DNA from 4 places in the Alteromonas sp. 5NW40-0090 genome. Region 2 is predicted to be linked to each of the others. Evidence: predicted binding sites of a transcription regulator. Region 2 holds the regulator's gene; each other region holds the start of a gene.
The links. The regulator sigma-54, encoded in region 2, starts transcription at its own class of promoters, with help from an activator protein. The targets are predictions, from matches to a motif close to GTTGGCACGNNNNTNGNNT.
Positions count from the first base shown of each region.

Region 1 (3,118 bases), on a different contig from region 2:
AAAAGCATCACTTTAGTCTGAACATTACCTCACCGTTCACATGAGAAAGGCTTAGTTGTCCTACAACCTGATAATTGTCATCGTTAAAGAAAGCCCGATGTTTTTCTATGGTCACGAATACCGAAACACCCTCACTTTTGTCATCTTCCTCTATCACGCTATCAATTGCGCCAAGTAATATATGCCCAAGCCCATGATGTTGATAATCTGGATGTACTGCGATGAAACTCAACATGTGGAAATTATCGGCGGGAACTAATGCTCGCACTTTTTCTTCTTTCTCTAGCATTTGCTTTGTACCGAACAAACCTGCCGTCAAAAGCATCCGCAGTCTCCAGTGCCAGTAACGCCCTGAACCAAATGCTGCATCGGGCGCGGTCAAGCATGCAACGGCAATAAGCCGCTCATCATCGAACAAGCCAATCATAGGCTGCTCTGCAACCCAAAATGCATTGAGCTCTTCACGGATAGCTGACCGTAGACGGCTTTCATAACCTTCTTTTTCTGCTTGGAAAATGTCAATGAACAATGGGTCATCTACGTACGCATTGTAAAGAATAGAGGCGGCAACTTTGAGATCATCTACAGATAGATAGATGGCTTTAACCGTGTCTTGCAAGGGGGCTATTGCATTATTAATAGCATCAGTATTCATCAGGGGATCCTTGTACGCAAAGTTATACAACTGCTTTTACCCACTTAAACAAAATGGGAGAAGTGGACACTACCGCACAACTTTTATCATTGCGCCAACCACCCACTTAAACTGTTCAAACTTTAGCCTACGCGAAAACCCCCTACATGTTAACTTTTTATTAACATTTAAAAATAGTAAGTAATACCTACTTTCGTATCAATTACCAACTGACGATTTATTAGTGCATTAAGCTGTAAGCACTGTCACCCCAGCCTACTAAGTTTCCATTTCTGAAAACCAACGGCGTACACTCATCTTTTGTGGTGATACCATCGCCCATCGTTTTTTGAGTTCGGTAGTAAAGTACGCGATATGTGCCGTCTTGCTTTTCGAATAGTTCGTTGAAATCCGCAACGCCCATTTTTCTCAATACACTTTCGTAAGTTGTCCCTGTTTCAAGATTCGCAATGTGTTTACGATTGTTAAACTCTCTGTCTTCCCAATCAGCACCATAGTGACTATCTGAACCGCCACCTACTGATACGACACAACCTGAAAGCAAAACTGAAGATGCCAAAGCGACTGAAAGAAGAACCGTTTTCATGTGAATTCCTTAATTATGTGTGTTGTTTTTATTCGATACTACGCCTACTTTGTGAACCGACACTGAATAGACATAAATACGCTAACGTTAGAACCACTGCGTTTATGCGTGATAATGTAATTTATGATTGATAAACAAGATTAAGGCCAAAAATTAAACCATTGATTTTTATGATAATTTTAATGAAACCATTCTAAGAAGACTTTAAAAAATAGTGAAATCAGTAACTTATTAGTGAAATTGACTACGTAGACAGGCTACACTGCTACTATTCACGACTTTGAACCATTTTCGTATTATGAGTAACGCTAACCTGCAGCAACTTCACGTTTTGTGCCTTCAAATGCATAAAGAAGGAAAAACACCGTCCGTAGGCATTTTACGTGCAAAAGCACCCTTTAAGGTATCGGTAACCGAAGCTATTGAAGCGATTAAGCGATTTAACGCACACAAACCTAAGCTAGAGGTATCTAACGAAGAAAACGTATCGCAACAAAACCCTGTCGCCACAACTGATGAGTCGAGCAATTTGCATACACGGATAGAGACCTTAGAAAAAGAAGTGGCGGAGTTGAAGCGGGCGCTACATCAAATTATTAACGCCCAATAGCTTTTAGTCTTGCAGGCCGGTAATTTTAGGTCTGATTGACGTCAGTCAAAGCGTTAACGTCATATAGCAGGTGTAAGTTGCTCAATAAACACCGCAAGAGATGGCGCAAGAATTTTGGCAGGCTCTCTGCCAACCTGCTCGAGTGCCACTTCGCCACTTTCGTTGACAACGGTTAAAATAAAATCTTCTTCGTCAGTTAAACCAAAAAACAATGTTGGCGCTTGCCTAAGTCTTTGCTTCATCAACAAATGCCCAATCAAGTTTTGCTGAAGTCGCTCGAAATCTTCGGAATTGAAAACTTGAAGCAATTCACAGCGACCTTGCGGGGCGTTAGCCTTTAAATTATCGCTGTAGTAACGAGTAAAATACTCGCAGTAGTCAGGATTTAGCTTTAGCGATAATGCCTCTTCAACATTACTGAAAGACTGCACAGGCGATTGAAGCGTAGGAGACCATCTTACAAGTTCACCGTCTTGCGCCGTCCTCTCATAGCACGGCGAGGACCACTCGCTATCAAATGCTATCTTGAGTCCCTCGCCCTCGGCCTGTTCGACATAAGATGATACAAATTTATCTAATTGTGCTGAAATTGTTAGAGCCATTATGACGTTACCTGCGTATTTTTGGGGTACACTATACAACTAAACAGTTAAGTCAATACTGGGGTTAATTCTACTGTGCTGTAAGACTGTGGGTCGCTGTGCAGTTCAACAATTTAAATCCCGCGTAGATGCATAAAAGGTTCTTATGTCGACGGACAACTCACCTCAAAAAATTACTATCTCTGCACCTGATGACCTCTCCTTGGGTAAACAGGTTGACTATGAATTTGAATATAACCCTGGCTTGTTGCAAGGCGTGCCGCGCAGTTTAAGTCGTGATACGTTAAACTTGGCCGGCTCAGGTTTACCTTTTGATGGCATAGATACCTGGACGGGATACGAGCTGTCTTGGCTTAATCTCAAGGGTAAACCTAATGTGGCAATTTTAGAGTGCCATGTCCCTATTACCTCGAAGAATCTAATTGAATCAAAATCGTTCAAACTGTATTTGAATAGCTTCAATCAAACAAAGTTTGCTTCGGCAGAAGACGTACAACAAGTACTACAAGCCGACTTATCAGCGTGCGCTGGAGAGCCTGTTAAGGTAAAGCTAATCCTTCCAGAGCAGTTTTCTTCGCTACAATTCCAAGAATTTAACGGAACCTTGTTAGATAGTCTGGATGTAGAAATCGATCAATATTCACCTAATACTCAATATTTGACTG
Region 1 covers NZ_BAAJLT010000010.1:45,842-48,959, forward strand. Annotated here, with positions in the region: gene AC27KT_RS13475 (GNAT family N-acetyltransferase) at 8-655, opposite strand; gene AC27KT_RS13480 (DUF3192 domain-containing protein) at 876-1,241, opposite strand; gene AC27KT_RS13485 (hypothetical protein) at 1,540-1,851, shown strand; gene syd (SecY-interacting protein) at 1,911-2,453, opposite strand; gene queF (NADPH-dependent 7-cyano-7-deazaguanine reductase QueF) at 2,599-3,118, shown strand, end outside.
Region 1: the regulator sigma-54 is predicted to act here: its motif matches at 1,374-1,392, upstream of AC27KT_RS13480 (DUF3192 domain-containing protein).

Region 2 (3,118 bases):
CAGTGTCAGCAAAGGCCAATGAGATACGCTATGAAGTGGCTAATCGTACCATCTCTCTGGCAGGCAGCGCTGAGCTACAGCAGGACACCAGTAAAGTGCAAGGCGACAAGATTACTTTTGATATGATTACCGAGCAATTACTTGCAACCGGTGGAGCGGGTAAAAATGGCGAAGGCCGGGTAACTACGGTATTTACGCCGGAAACTATTCGCAAAACATCGTCAAAGAAAGATAACAAGGACAATGAATAGCAATGGCTACTTTGAGTGCTAAAAACCTTGCTAAAGCCTACAAGTCACGACAGGTTGTTCGCGATGTGAGTCTTTCTGTCTCAACGGGTCAAATAGTCGGCCTTCTTGGGCCTAATGGCGCTGGTAAGACCACTACATTTTATATGATTGTCGGCTTGGTAAACCTAGATAAAGGTAAGATTGAGATTGACGACAACGAACTCACTCATCAACCAATGCACGAGCGCGCACGCCGCGGCATAGGCTACCTTCCACAGGAAGCATCAATTTTTAGAAAGCTTACGGTACATGAAAATATCATGGCTATTTTACAAACCCGTAAAGATTTAAATTCACAGCAGCAAGAAGAAGAAGCCGACGCCCTACTTGATGAATTTAATATCAACCATATACGTAATAGTACGGGGATGAGTTTGTCAGGTGGCGAGCGCCGTCGTGTTGAAATAGCACGCGCTTTGGCCGCAAAACCACAATTTATTTTGTTAGATGAACCATTTGCTGGTGTTGATCCAATATCAGTTAATGATATAAAGAAGATAATACAACATCTTCGGGATAGGGGCATTGGTATCCTTATCACGGACCATAACGTACGCGAAACATTGGATGTTTGCGAGAAAGCGTACATTGTGAGTCATGGCGAGCTTATTGCGCAAGGAACGGCGGAACAGGTTTTAAGTAATCAAAAAGTAAGGGATGTATACCTAGGCGAACAATTCAGGCTATAGTTTGTGTAACCGAATTGTCATTTTTCAGTTTAGCTCTGGTATATTCAATTTAGAGCATTTAAATAAGACGTAGATGAAACCATCTTTACAGCTAAAATTTAGCCAACAACTTACAATGACACCTCAGCTTCAGCAGGCCATTAAACTGCTGCAGCTTTCTACGCTTGATCTCCAGCAAGAGATACAAGAAGCACTCGATTCAAACCCACTATTGGAAGTGGAAGAAGGCAATGACGAGGCACAGCTAGAGAAGAACAACATCGATAATGATGATAGTGCATCTGAAGCAACGGCTTCTGCTTCAAGTGATACATTGGAAGCGGGCGATGCGCTAGAGAAAAACGATCTTCCAGACGAGCTGCCAATCGACAGCACATGGGATGAGTATTACTCCGCGTCTTCTGCGCCTGCACCTGGCCCATCTAATGATGATGAACAAATCTTCCAAGGTGAGACCACTGAAGACATCCAAGAGCACTTGCTTTGGCAAATGCGCCTCACTCACTTTTCAGACACTGACCGCGCAATTGCTACTGCTATCATCGACTCTATCGACGAATCCGGTTATCTAACGGTTACCCTTGAGGATATTTTAGAAGCGGTAAATGACGACGATTTAGAAGAGCCGATAGAGATGGACGAAATAGAATGTGTGCTTAAGCGCATTCAGATGTTCGACCCTATTGGCTCTGGCTCACGCTCTCCACAAGAATGTCTTATGGTGCAGTTGCGTCAGTTTTCAGAAGACACGCCGTGGCTTGTAGAAGCGAAACAACTTATCGAAGAATATTCAGACTTACTCAGCAGCAAAGACTATCGCACCCTGATGCGAAAAAGTCGCTTGAAAGAAGACCAGCTGCGCGAGGCAATGCGTTTGCTTCAAACCTTGAATCCTCGCCCAGGTAGTGCTTTAGTTACTAAAGAGCCTGAGTACGTTATTCCTGATGTCTCTGTAACCAAGAAGAATGGCCGTTGGGTGGTTGAGCTGAACCCTGACAGTTTGCCTAAATTAAGCGTAAACCAGCAATACGCTGCCATGAGTCGCCGTGCCAAAAACAGTAGTGACTCGCAATTCATCCGCTCACACATGCAAGAAGCCAAGTGGTTCATAAAGAGCCTTGAGTCTCGTAACGATACCTTAATGAAGGTAGCCAACTGCATTGTGCAACAGCAAATGGGCTTTTTTGAGCACGGCCCGGAAATGATGAAACCAATGGTGCTAAATGATGTCGCAGAAATGGTAGATATGCACGAATCGACTATTTCACGTGTGACAACGCAAAAGTATATGCATACGCCGCGTGGTATTTTCGAATTGAAGTATTTCTTCTCAAGCCACGTTGCAACCGAGTCCGGTGGTGAGTGTTCATCCACAGCGATTCGTGCATTGATCAAGAAGTTAGTGGCCGCAGAAAATCCTAGTAAGCCGCTAAGTGATAGCAAGATTGCTTCATTGTTAGCCGAGCAAGGCATAAAAGTCGCTCGGCGAACAATAGCAAAATACCGGGAATCGTTATCGATCCCGCCGTCGAACCAACGCAAAAGCCTTATTTAAACGGGCTTAATAATATAAGGAAGACGAAATATGCAAATCAACCTTACTGGTCATCATGTCGAAATCACCGACTCTTTGCGTAATTATGTCGATACGAAGTTCAGCAAACTTGAACGTCACTTTGATCACATTTCTAATGTGCATGTCATCCTGAACGTTGAAAAATTAAATCAAAAAGCCGAAGCGACCGTTCATTTAAGTGGCGCTGAAGTATTCGCATCCTCAGAAAACACCGACATGTATGCGGCGATTGACAGCATGGTTGATAAACTCGACCGGCAGGTAATCAAGCATAAGGAAAAACTGAAAAAACATTAGTAGTTAATTGAGCATGGATATACAAGCCATCGTAAGTCTGGACCGCACCGAGTGTGCGGTTCAGTGTAATAGTAAAAAGCGAATTCTTGAGATCATCGCTGATATCGCTGCCAAGCAAAACGATAACATTGACCAGGCAACGGTACTTAATAGCTTAATGGCTCGAGAACGGATGGGTAGTACAGGCATTGGTAATGGTATCGCCCTGCCCCACGGACGCCTGCCGGGCCTTGAGAAAGTGATTGCCATTGTTGTAACCAGCACGC
Region 2 covers NZ_BAAJLT010000008.1:239,894-243,011, reverse strand. Annotated here, with positions in the region: gene lptA (lipopolysaccharide transport periplasmic protein LptA) at 1-251, shown strand, start outside; gene lptB (LPS export ABC transporter ATP-binding protein) at 254-979, shown strand; gene AC27KT_RS12005 (RNA polymerase factor sigma-54) at 1,053-2,534, shown strand; gene hpf (ribosome hibernation promoting factor) at 2,565-2,852, shown strand; gene ptsN (PTS IIA-like nitrogen regulatory protein PtsN) at 2,866-3,118, shown strand, end outside.

Region 3 (3,118 bases), on a different contig from region 2:
AATTTTTTCTAGATACTCTTGCTCGCGCTGACGTTCAATTTCGTACTCTTTTCTGGCACGGGCACTCATTGAATCTTGTGAACCCGAATTAAGCAGGCGGCCATTGCTGTCTGTTACTGTTACTTTAGACGGCTCCATGTTTTGAACTGCAGATGCCACGATATCAACGACCGCATCCACTTCTTCACCGGCGATTACGGCGCCGCGCTTAGCCGTTAGGACAACGGTTGCCGACGCTTTCTTCTCTCTTCGCGCAAACACGTTCTCTTTTGGCATAGCTAAAAGAACACGGGCTTTTTGAATACTTGCGATATCTTCGATGGTCGAGGCAATCTGTTGTTCACGCGCATGTTTAAGACGTTCCATCTCAACACGCTGGCTCACACCAAACCCCATGTCCTGCATGATGATATCGGTACCTGCATCCGAGGTTTTAGTTAACCCTTGGCGGGTCATACCTAGGCGGATATTTTGAAACTCGTCACTTCTTACATAAACAGTATTGCCTTCAAGCTTATAATCGATTTGATTCGCATCCATATAATCGAGGGTTTCAATAAGCTCTTGGGTTTCCATTTTCGCAAGGGGGCGATAATCAGGCTCTTGCGACCAAATAAGAATAAAGATAGCGATGGCCACGCAGATGACCAAAACAACCACAAGGGCCATTTGGCGCATCATATCTGCACTCCCTAACGTATCCATAAAACCAGATTTGTTTTCTGGCTCATTGTCCATCGCTTGATTTTGATCAGGAACCGTAAGGTTTGTACCTGTAGCTTCAGCCATAACCTACTCCACCTATACCGGCATGTTCATTATTGTTTTATAGGCTTCAAGTACTTTGTTACGTACTTGAACAGTGGCTTCAAAAGCAATGCCCGCCTTTTCTTTCGTCAGCATAACTTGCGCTAAACTTAAACTTGGATCACCCATTTCAAAACGTTGCTGTGCATCTTTTGATTCTAGCTGCATGCCATTTACACCATCTACCGCATTCTTAAGCATGGTCGAGAAATCACTTGCCGAGCTATTAACTTCACTAAGCGGCTGCTGTTGAGGCTCGTTAACTTGAAGACGAGTTTGCCCAATCATGTTCTGCATTTCTTGATACAAACTATTGGCTTTAACGTCCATAACCACTCCTAGTGTTTCTTTAAAAACCGCCTGAACACCGGCGAATACATAATCTATATGAGTGATTTAGCAAAGGGCTTGCCAACTTTTAAAACCCTTTTACATCAACAGGATAAGTGACAAAAGAGAGGGTAAGCCAAATTTATGGCGTTTGATTTATTGTGAGTAACAAAAAACCGCCGCCTTCTTCACAACAGAGGCGACGGATTATGAGGATACGCTTTATTAAGGTTTAGGAAGATAATATTAAGGTCGTCGTTACCTTAGGCTGGCACTTCAATGCCGTCTTCACGCATGCGCGCCAGTTTATAACGAAGGGTTCGAGGGCTTATTCCTAGCTTTTCTGCAACATCCTTACGCTTACCATTACACGACACCAAAGTATCAAGAATAATTTGGTGTTCTTGATATCGAAGCTCTGAGCCGAGTTTGTTATCTTCAACCTGCTCTTGTACAACATCAAGCGAGGCTGACATGTCTTCGTCAATCATTAAATCGCCGGCATCTATTTCATTGTTTTCACAAAGAATAAGCGCTCGCTGAACCACGTTCTCTAATTCTCGAACGTTTCCTGGCCAGCTGTATTGCGACAATTTATTACGCGCAGCAGCACTTAATCTGATAGTACCCAGCCCTTGTGAACTAGCGTGACGCTGCACAAGATGCTCCGCAAGCGGAACAATATCTCCTGGACGTTGAGCCAATGGACGCCATTCGATAGGGAAAACATTTAAACGGTAGTATAAATCTTCTCTGAATTCGCCTGCATCTACTGCTTTTCTTAAATCTCGGTTACTAGTAGCAATAACACGGACGTTGAGTTTGACGGTTTTACGTCCGCCAAGGCGCTCTACCTCACGCTCTTGCAGCACGCGCAGTAATTTAGCCTGCAGTGCCAAATCCATCTCGGTTATTTCATCAAGTAACAGAGTGCCGTCTTGGGCTTGTTCAAACTTGCCCGGACAGGCCTGGATAGCGCCAGTAAAAGCCCCTTTTTCGTAACCAAACAAAGTCGCTTCCAACATATTTTCTGGAATAGCAGCACAGTTGATGGCAACAAAAGGCGCGTCGCTTCGCGGTGACTGGTCGTGAATATAGCGAGACAGTACCTCTTTACCCGACCCGCTTGGCCCCATGACCATAACGGTCGCTTCAGACTTCGCGACTTTGCGTGAAAGCTCAAGTAATTTTAAGCTTGAAGGATCGGCTACTATTGGTGTGCGTGACTCAATCTTTTGCGCAGGCGCGTAGCGACCCACTAGATTTAACAATACTTCGGGGGCGAAAGGCTTTGATAGGTAATCGGTTGCACCATCCCGCATGGCCTGAACCGCATCATCAATGGTGGCGTAGGCCGTCATTAACAGCACAGGCATATTGGGGTATTTAGCTTTAATACTTTTTAGCAGCGTTAAGCCACTCATTTCGCCCATTTGTATATCGCTAACCACTAGGTCCACATTCTGTGACGATAGCATCATCAATGCTTGCTCCGCGCAATCGGCAGCAACCACGTCATAGTTACCGAGCAAAAGAGTGTCTAGGAGCGCCTCGCGTAAACCCGCGTCATCTTCAACAATTAGTATGGTAGTTTTAGACATTATTCTCTCCTATGACTTACGCGACATGAGTCAATGTTTGTGAAGTTTTAGCATGCGCCGAGCACGGTAATGACACGCTAAAGCAAGCCCCACCTTCTGGTACATCAATGATGTTAAGTGAACCGCTATGCGCATTTACCACTGACTTCACTACCGCAAGACCTAAACCTGTACCGTGAGTTTTGGTTGTGAAAAACGGTTCAAAGATTTTGCTTTTTAGATTATCTGGCACCCCAGGCCCTTTATCGACCACAGATACATGTAAACGCTGCTCACTCACTGTTGCCTGTACGTGTACAAGCTCGCCTTTCGGAGTAACCTGACTGGCATTATGGATAAGATTTAATACTGCACCTTGGAGTGCTGTAAGATTGCCCGTG
Region 3 covers NZ_BAAJLT010000001.1:404,285-407,402, forward strand. Annotated here, with positions in the region: gene fliF (flagellar basal-body MS-ring/collar protein FliF) at 1-789, opposite strand, end outside; gene fliE (flagellar hook-basal body complex protein FliE) at 802-1,137, opposite strand; gene AC27KT_RS01785 (sigma-54-dependent transcriptional regulator) at 1,401-2,738, opposite strand; gene AC27KT_RS01790 (sensor histidine kinase) at 2,755-3,118, opposite strand, start outside.
Region 3: the regulator sigma-54 is predicted to act here: its motif matches at 1,205-1,223, upstream of fliE (flagellar hook-basal body complex protein FliE).

Region 4 (3,118 bases), on a different contig from region 2:
TATCGGCATTCACTTTTAACACGTGCTGCCATGTTTTACCGCCGTCTACCGTTTTGAATATACCGCGCTCTTCATTAGGCCCCCAAATATTGCCTTGTACCGCCGCCCAGGCTACGTCGGGATTGGTTGGATGTACGCGAATTTTGGGGATTTGACCGCGTTTATCTAAACCCACCAGTTTCCATGTTTCACCGCCGTCAGTAGATTTATAGATACCTTTACCGTGGCTAGTGGTTACGCCTCGAATAGGGCCTTCACCCGTACCTACGTAAATAACATTAGGGTCTGAGGGGGCAACGGCGATAGAACCAATACTGCCCAATGTGAAAGTTTTATCAGATATGGCTTTCCACGATAAACCCGCGTTTTCGGTTTTCCAAACACCGCCACCTGCGGTGCCCATAAAATAAAGGTTGGTATTGCCTTCAACCCCTGTAACCGCTACCGAACGCCCACCGCGATAGGGCCCAATAAAGCGATACTCCATTTTATCGAAAAGTTCAGGGTTAACTGTATCTTCAAGTGCGAATGCAGAATGCGAGAAACCAGAAAGTGCGCTTACGCAAATAGCAAAAGCTGCCACCATTTTCCGAGAAACCAGTCTCTGTGAAACCATAGATAGTGCCTTGTCGTGTTTTTTATTTTTAATAATAAGAAGTTCTTATACTGCTTTGTTATAGGCGCTATAGCAAAAGTTTTTGTAACGAACGCTTTAAACGTTCATAGAAAGGGAATAGGAACAACGAAATACTGGATGCGGCGTCTTTTCACGCCGCTGCTGGAAACTAATGACGCAACTTCTCTACGGCAGGGCAGTTGCGTCTATAAAAGGCTAAAGTGTGTGGCTTGCGAAGATCCAAACACCTACCGAAACAAGCACAATGCCACCAAATGTCTCTGCTCGTTTACCTATCAATGTTCCCATAACACTGCCCAACATAATGCCAATAGTTACCATCGAAAAAGTGGCTATCCCAATTAACGTCGCAGCAATAGCAATATTCACCTCAATTAGCGCGAGACTTGCCCCCACTGCCATTGCGTCGATGCTTGTACCTAACGCAGTAATACACAACAAAATAAAGGATTGTTTTTGAGACGTTGACTCTTCTTCGGCAGGTTTCAGGCTCTCGAGTACCATATGAACACCAAAACCAGAAAGAATGATTAGCGCAATCCAATGATCCCATGCTTCAACGTATGAAGACGCTGCGCGACCAATGAACCAGCCTATAAATGGGGTTGTTGCCTCTATGAGTCCGAACAAAAGGCCAATTTTAAGGGCAAAACTTAAACGAGGGCGGTTGATTTTGACACCTTTGCCTATCGCGGCGGCAAACGCATCTGTTGACATAGCAAAGGCTAGCAAGATAAGAGCGAAGATACTCATAGTTTTAGAACTCCGGTCAGGCTAATTGAGTCCATGACAAATCCACACGCCTGACCTTTAAGCGTGGACTTATCGATGGTCTCGCCAACCAAGAGGTGTTTGTACCATGGTAATGTGACCAATTATGTTGATACAAACTTTTCCATTTGAAACGGAAACAGGCTACTCCCCAACCGAGAGCGACACGGTAATACAGCTGCTATAAACTAATCAAGTTGATTGCGACAAACTGCCCAACTTGAGATATAAATGACGGCATGTTCACGCTCTTTCGATTGCACATATTCCACCAGTGGTCATTAAGAGTTGGCAACCCAGTATTTTCTAAGCGTTACGCTTTGTGCCTTTCTCCTACTCATGGATTCCCCGAATAGGCCGCTGTCTTAGCGGTTTAACGATTTCATTGTTTATTCCTTACCTGAGCCCGTACAATACAAGCACTTCGTTGTTGCAGCATGAGTATTCAAGGCTCACGCTGTGTAATTCAACAACTTATTGCTAAAAGAGACCTTTTATGAGAATTCTACTTTCTGTTGCCTTCGCTACCTTACTTGCAGGCTGCGCGACGCTATCTCAACTGGCGGTTTATACCGTTTCTAATGCCGAGTTAGAACAAGTACTTGATAGCCAAGTAAGTAAGCTGCAAAAGCGAACTTCACTTGCAGGTATTCCTCTGTATTTAGACGTGCAGGACATGACAGCAACTATAGGCCCAGATGGCAGAGACGTGGTGCAGTTAGGCGCTATTGCGACGGCACGTGTCAGTGCGTTTGGTTTGAACTACCCTGCAAAAGTAAGCCTTTCGCTGGAAGGCACGCCTTACTATGACAGCGAAGAGAAGGCCATTTTTGTGCGTTCACTGTCATTACTCGACAGCACCATTGATGCAGGCGGCTTTAAAGGTAACTTAGCACCTGTCAGCGGCGAATTCATGCAGCTCATTAATGGCTATTTAGCCAATAACCCTGTTTATCGCTTAGACCCTTCAAACAAAGCAGTAAGCATGCTTTCAACCGTACCCTTGCAGCTAACCGTAGAGCAAGGGCAGCTCGCACTTAGACCTAAGCAATAGCCCAGTAGCCGCTACTTCCAAGCTGGTTAAAAGCTTACTATGTCGTTTAGTTGCGGAATAGAAGCATTCCCCCCTTTGTTCCTTATGGCGCTTTGCAATTCCTGTTTAGCGCCATCTTCTCCGTGAACGAGGTAAACTTTCGGTGGCTTAGTAAAATGCGATAGCCAGCCGATAAGCTGCTCTTGACTCGCATGCGCTGAAAACCCTCCTAATGTATGGATTTGTGCGCGCACAATAATATTTTCTCCAGCCATTTTCATGTGTGTCGCGCCGTCGATAATTTTTCGTCCCGGCGTACCCATTGCCTGAAAGCCGACAAACACCACGTGTGACTGCTTACGCCATAAATTTTGCTTTAAATGATGTCGAATACGACCTCCGTTGCACATGCCACTGCCAGCAATAATAATGGCACCACTTACTACTTTATTAAGCGCAATAGACTCTTCCGTTGATGTGGTGTAGCTCAAAATGGGCAGTAGGGAATGTAAGCTTTGGTTGTGGCTATGCGCACGCTCAGCACTTTCTTCAATGGCATCGAGATCTTCATCATTATAAACATCTTGATAACGGTGATAAATTTCAGTGACCGCGATGGCCATTGGGCTATCTAGAAATACCTTCTGATGACGTAATTTTCCTTGTTGATAGAGCTC
Region 4 covers NZ_BAAJLT010000007.1:93,490-96,607, reverse strand. Annotated here, with positions in the region: gene AC27KT_RS10255 (WD40/YVTN/BNR-like repeat-containing protein) at 1-616, opposite strand, end outside; gene AC27KT_RS10250 (manganese efflux pump MntP) at 833-1,390, opposite strand; yybP-ykoY riboswitch at 1,443-1,570, opposite strand; gene AC27KT_RS10245 (YceB family lipoprotein) at 1,905-2,462, shown strand; gene AC27KT_RS10240 (MBL fold metallo-hydrolase RNA specificity domain-containing protein) at 2,489-3,118, opposite strand, start outside.
Region 4: the regulator sigma-54 is predicted to act here: its motif matches at 1,461-1,479, upstream of AC27KT_RS10250 (manganese efflux pump MntP).